DNA from 2 places in the Viridibacillus sp. NPDC096237 genome. Region 2 is predicted to be linked to the other one. Evidence: riboswitches for the same ligand, from Rfam matches in the RefSeq annotation. Region 2 holds a riboswitch; the other holds the start of a gene.
What was found. A riboswitch is a leader RNA that binds a small molecule or an ion and turns the genes downstream of it on or off. The one in region 2 is predicted to bind S-adenosylmethionine.
Positions count from the first base shown of each region.

Region 1: another riboswitch for S-adenosylmethionine. It lies ahead of ACQKMD_RS08810 (methionine ABC transporter ATP-binding protein); the one in region 2 lies ahead of metA (homoserine O-acetyltransferase MetA).

Region 1 is NZ_JBNNTI010000011.1:61,987-65,223, forward strand. Features, by position in the region: gene ACQKMD_RS08805 (methionine ABC transporter permease) at 1-561, opposite strand, end outside; gene ACQKMD_RS08810 (methionine ABC transporter ATP-binding protein) at 554-1,579, opposite strand; SAM riboswitch class I at 1,706-1,812, opposite strand; gene ACQKMD_RS08815 (thioredoxin family protein) at 1,869-2,177, opposite strand; gene ACQKMD_RS08820 (hypothetical protein) at 2,189-2,533, opposite strand; gene gcvH (glycine cleavage system protein GcvH) at 2,613-2,993, opposite strand; gene ACQKMD_RS08830 (arsenate reductase family protein) at 3,072-3,237, opposite strand, start outside.
Region 2 is NZ_JBNNTI010000050.1:21,709-24,945, reverse strand. Features, by position in the region: gene ACQKMD_RS19145 (alpha/beta hydrolase) at 81-722, opposite strand; gene metA (homoserine O-acetyltransferase MetA) at 973-1,881, opposite strand; SAM riboswitch class I at 1,979-2,086, opposite strand; gene galE (UDP-glucose 4-epimerase GalE) at 2,264-3,237, opposite strand, start outside.

The DNA of each region.
Region 1 (3,237 bases), on a different contig from region 2:
TTGGAAACCGTCCAAGAACGCTAAGGTCCCAAGACCACCTGCCCCAATAACACCTGCCATTGCTGTGTAACCAACAAGCGCAATAGCAGTTACAGTAATACCCGAAACTAAAGCTGGTAAAGATTCTGGTATTAGTACCTTACCGATAATTGTAGACGTCTTTGCACCCATTGAACGTGCCGCTTCAATGACACCTTTATCAATTTCTTTCAACGCTATTAAAACCATACGCGCATAAAATGGAGCTGCTCCAATGATTAATGCCGGTAAAGCTGCATTTGGACCACGAATTGAGCCTAGTAAAAGCTTCGTAAATGGAATTAATAAAATTACTAAAATAATGAAAGGAATCGAGCGGAAAATATTCACAAGCGAACCTGTTAACCAACTGACTAATTTATTTGCCCATAATTGTTGAGGGCTTGTCAAAAACAGCAAAATACCTAAAGCTAAACCAATTACGAATGTGAAAACTGTAGCAACACTTGTCATATATAGTGTTTCTATTGTTGCTTCCCACATTTTCACCCAATCTACATTCGGAAAGAGATCATTAAGCATTTTCGATCACCTCCGTTTTTACTCCATGTTCATTCATATATGTCACTGCTTTTTGTACATTATCCTTATTACCATCTAGCTGTACGATGAGCGTACCATATGGACCACTCTTCGTTTGCGAAATATTCCCATGGACAATATTCAAGTCCAGATTAAGTTCACGACTTAAATGTGAAATAACTGGCTGGCCAGTTGAAGAGCCTACAAAAGTTAATTTCACAAGTGTTCCTGATGGGTAGTTTTCAATAATTTGTCCAATTGATTCTTTACGCTCGTTTGTGTCAGTAATTTGAGATACAAAGCGTTTTGTAACATCTGCTTGTGGTGATTGGAATACTTCTAGAACATCACCGTTTTCTACGACTTGTCCTGCTTCCATCACAGCCACACGATGACAAATTTTACGAATTACATGCATCTCATGTGTGATAAGCACAATTGTTAAACCCAATTTTTCATTGATATCTACTAGTAAATCTAAAATTGAATCCGTTGTTTCAGGATCAAGCGCTGAAGTCGCTTCATCACAAAGCAATACTTCTGGATTATTAGCTAATGCTCTTGCAATACCAACACGTTGCTTTTGACCACCTGATAGTTGAGAAGGATATGCTTTCTCTCTTCCTTTTAAACCAACTAATTCAATAAGCTCTAATACCTTCTTTTGACTCTCAGCTTTAGATAAACCTGCAATTTCTAATGGAAATGCTATATTTTCTTCTACAGTGCGTGACCAAAGTAAATTGAAATGTTGGAAGATCATACTGATTTTTTGACGTGCATTACGTAACGCAATTCCTTTAATCGATGAAACTTCCTGGCCATTTACAACAACTTTACCGGATGTCGGTTGCTCCAAACCATTTAATAAACGAATGAGCGTACTCTTGCCCGCTCCACTGTATCCAATAATGCCGAATATTTCTCCGTTTTCAACAGATAAATTCACATCTTTGACAGCAGTTAACTCTCCGTTAGCGGTTTTATATTTTTTCATTACATTTTCTAACTTAATCACTGTCATACCACCTTTATTTTAAAACTAAAAAGTATGCACTTTCTAATGGCATCTTTTTGAAATTTAAAAAACCCTTCTGCAGATTAACAGAAGGGTTCAACGCAATACTATATACGTAAAACCGTTCTCTCATCTTCCAAAGTAAATACTTTGTGTGATTTGGCACCGTGCCATATAAATATGACGGTTGCCGGGCTTCATCGGGCACTTCCCTCCACCTCTCTAAATAAGAGTAACGACAATATTTAATTAGTTATGATTGCTACTTTATCACGCTATTACTTTAACGTCAATCATTTAATTGTAATTTCTCAAATAAATAAGGTACTGATTGAAATGCGTAGATTTTATCGCGGATTTTACCATTTTCTGAAATAATTAAGCAAGGGACACTTTCTATTTCATAATCAAATGCTACATCTTGTATATAATTTAAGTTCGCTTTACCAATCGGGATATCACTTACGACATGCTTTACAACATCCATCATTTTCGACGCAACTGCACATGTACCACATAATGGTGTATACAAATAAAAAGCCGCAAGAGAGGAGGTTTTCATCATCTCTTCCCATTGTTCACGTGACCATTCTTCCATGTTTGTCATTCCTATACTATAAGATATTCTTTATGAACTTTAAAATTTGCAGCTAATAATATTCTAGCTAAATGTCTTCTTGGAGTAGCTTCTACTTGTTTATAAGTAGAGGAGGTGTATAAATAACGAGCATTTGGGAACTCTCTCTTAAAAAGAGCACGGAGTTTATCACCCGATGAGTCAGCATCAAAAAATGCATACATCTCGTAATCATCATAGAGTGCCAAGATCTCTTCTAATCGACTTGCACTAACTGTTCCATTCGTACATATTATCGGAATATCCTCTGCTAGTATTGGCGCAATTTTCAACTTATCTTGGCGCCCTTCTACGATAATCAGCTTGTTAAAAGTCATATATACCCTCCTAACAAATACTTTTTGCCGCTTACTAAGTTTAAAAAAACGCCGAGCAAATGCACGGCGTTTTTGAATCTTATTCTTCGATAATTGCTTCGTATTGTTCAGCAGTTAATAATGCATCAATTTGAGCGTTATCTGCTGGTTCAACAACAACCATCCATGCTTTTTCATATGGAGATTCGTTAACGAACTCTGGGCTCTCTTCTAGGTCTTCGTTAATTTCAACTACTTTACCGGAAATCGGTGCGTAAAGTTCAGATACAGTTTTTACAGATTCTACACTGCCGAATGGCTCGTCTGCTACTAATTCATCTCCAACTTGTGGAAGTTCAACGAAAACGATATCGCCTAGTTCTGATTGTGCGAAATGTGTAATACCGATACGTACTTTTCCGTCTTCAGTTTTTACCCATTCATGTTCTTCAGAATAGCGTAAGTCTTTTGGTGTGCTCATGAATACCCCTCCAAATATGTAATTACATTCACTTTAAGTTTGACATATTTCCAGTGTAAAAACAAGCATATGTCTGTGTTATTTCCACGTCTCTTCAAAGTCTGATTCTTTAAAACCTAACGTTACTTTTTTACCGTCTGTAACAATCGGACGCTTAATTAACATACCATCTGAAGCAAGCAATTCTAATTGCTCATCTTCCGACATATCAGCAAGACGATCTTTCAATTGTAACTCTCTATAT
Region 2 (3,237 bases):
AAATTAAAGTTATTTTAATGCAACGCTAGTGAATTATTATAGAAATAAAAAAAGCCATGAGCGACGCTCATGGCTTTTAGTTAAGAGATTTGTTCTTTTAAGAAAGTAACTAAATCCAAATGATTGGCTGGTGTAACACCGTGTCCGTCTGGATAACTCTTAAAAGTGACAGCTGCACCTAGTGACTCAAAGAATTCCTTACTTTCAACGCCCCACTGATGTGGTAGAACATAGTCATATTCCCCGTGTGAGATAAAAATCGGCAGATGTTCTACTGATTGTTTATGATATTCGTTTTTCACGAAATCAGGAACATAACCGCTTAAAGCGACAACAGCTGTTAATTTGTTACCTAAAACAAATGCTAATGATTGTGCTAAAATTGCTCCTTGGCTAAAGCCCATTAATACAATTTTTTCTAAATCAATATTATAAATAAACGATGCTTCTTCTATAAATTCTCGAATAAAATGAGCGACTTTATCAAATACTGGACGTTCTGGTGCTCCTATGTCCTGAATCGTAAAGAAGGCATAACCAGGTTTATGTGTAATAGGACCACGTAAACTAAAGATATGACAATTATCTTCGAAATCTGCTACTAAGCCAGGTAAGTCTTGCTCATTACTTCCCATTCCATGTAATAAAAAAATGGCTGGGTATTTTTTAGTTGAATCCATATTTTTTGGTTCTGTATGAATAAATGTAAAAGGTGAGTTCATTTATTGTCTTCCTTTCGAGATAAATTACATTTATCATAGCATAAAGTATGCTTTGAAAGTGCATACCTTAAGATTTTAAAAGAAAATGGTCTTTACATACAAAAGAAGATGGGGTTATCTAATAAATCCGATTTCGACTCATTGTCGCTCCATTTTAAAAACCAAGAATGTTGATTTAACAGCATTCTTGGTTTTTTATTTACTTCATTTTGGATGATTTAGCCCTTTTGAGACAGCCCCATCTATTTTATTATTCCCACTCAAATGGTGTTTCCTGATAAACATAATAGTTCAGCCAGTTAGAGAACAATAAATGCGTATGGGAACGCCAAGTATTTATTGGCAGCTTTGTAGGGTCATCATTAGGGAAATAGTTTTTTGGAACCTCTATATCCAAACCTTTTGCAACGTCACGTGAATATTCATCTGCCAATGTATGAGCATCGTATTCTAAATGCCCAGTAATCATGATGTGTTTTTCATCTTCTGACATCACAATAAATACTCCAGCATCATCAGAAGCTGACAGTAGTTTTAGCTTTGGATGGGATTCAACTTTTTCGATAGATATAGAAGTATTTCGTGAATGTGGTGCAGTAAAAATATCATTAAAGCCACGAACAAGCTTCACAGTTGGATCTGTGATTGTATGATCATAAATACCTGAGCATTTCTTAGCAAGAGGGAATTTACCAATATCATAGTGATGATAAAGTGCAGCTTGGGCACCCCAACAAATATGTAATACAGATGTAACATTTGTTTTTGTCCAATCCATAATACTAACGATTTCTTCCCAAAAATCAACATCTTGAAATTCCATTAGTTCAATTGGTGCACCCGTTATAATCATGCCGTCAAAGCGACGGTGTTTAACATGTTCAAAAGTCGTATAAAATGATTCTAAATGCGTTTCACTAACATTTTTTGAAACATACGTCGCTGTATTTAAAAATGTTACATTTACTTGTAGAGGTGTATTACCTAATAGACGTAACAATTGAAGCTCTGTCTTCTCTTTTTCTGGCATTAAATTCAAAATCAATATATTTAAAGGACGAATATTTTGGCTTTTTGAACGCTCCTCTTCCATTATGAAGATTTTTTCCTCTTTTAGTAATTCCGTTGCCGGAAGGTTTTTCGGAATATTAATTGGCATAGCGACTTCTCTTCCTTTCCCTCATGTCTGTTATGTATTCTCATATTAAAAGCCCTCATTCTATGGATAAGAATGAGGGCTAACTTAATACGCTCGTTTCTTATCTTCCAAGACAAATGTCTTGTAGGACTTAGCACCTTTCTGATTGAATCAGAGGTTGCTGAAGCTTCACAGGGCCTTATCCCTCGGCTTCTCTTGATAAGAATATTTATTTACCTTAATCCTACCATCAAATTGTCAGATAAGCAAATATTTCTGCCAATTTAATGATAGGAAATAAGCCCTTATAGATTTCCTATAGGGCTTAGCAGTAAATATTTTAAATCCTATTATTTAAGTATGTTTAATATAGCATAGACGATATTCTATTTTTATACAACAACTACAAGTCAGTTAAGTATACCAACTGACCTTCTCTTATATTCCCGACTTTATAACCATTTGGATTATTTCTTTGCCATCTCCATGCATCTCGACACATATCTTCTAACGTTTTTTCTGCAGCCCAATTCAGTTGTTGCTTTGCTTTTGTAGCATCAGCATAGCTAATTGCAACATCACCTTTACGCCGATCGCTTATTAGATATGGTATTGGTATACCTGATACATATTCGAATGTTTTTACAACTTGTAAAACGCTATACCCCTCACCAGTTCCTAGATTAAATACTCTCCAACCATACTTTTCTTTTAAACTTTCCAATGCCTTTACATGACCCTTTGCCAAGTCTACTACATGAATATAATCACGTATCCCCGTTCCATCAAGCGTCGAATAATCATTTCCGTAAATATCCAAAAAAGGTAATTTACCTGTTGCAACTTGGGTAATATATGGCATCAAATTATTTGGAATTGTGAAAGGATCTTCTCCTATCATGCCACTTTCATGTGCTCCAATTGGATTAAAATATCGTAATAAAACGATTGAAAAAGAATGATTAGATTGTGCAAATTCATATAAGAATTTTTCTACAGCTAACTTTGTTGTACCGTAGGGGTTTTCTGTTTTTAAAGTTGCGGTTTCAGGGATTGGACATTGTTCAGGAGTGCCATAAACAGTTGCTGATGAACTGAAAACTAGTTGATGTACTTTGTACTTATTCATCAGACTGACTAGTTGGATCGTGCATACTAAATTTTGCAGGTAGTATTTGATTGGGTCGTTGAGGGATTCTAAAACTGATTTGGAACCAGCTAAATGGATGACACTATCAATTGAATAATTTTGAAATACCTTTTCAAATTCTTCTTGGTTGCAAATATCTATGGGAAGAAATATTATTTTTTTCTTTGTAATGGCTTCTAAACGATTGATTACTTCCATATCGCTATTTGAAAAATTATCTACAATAA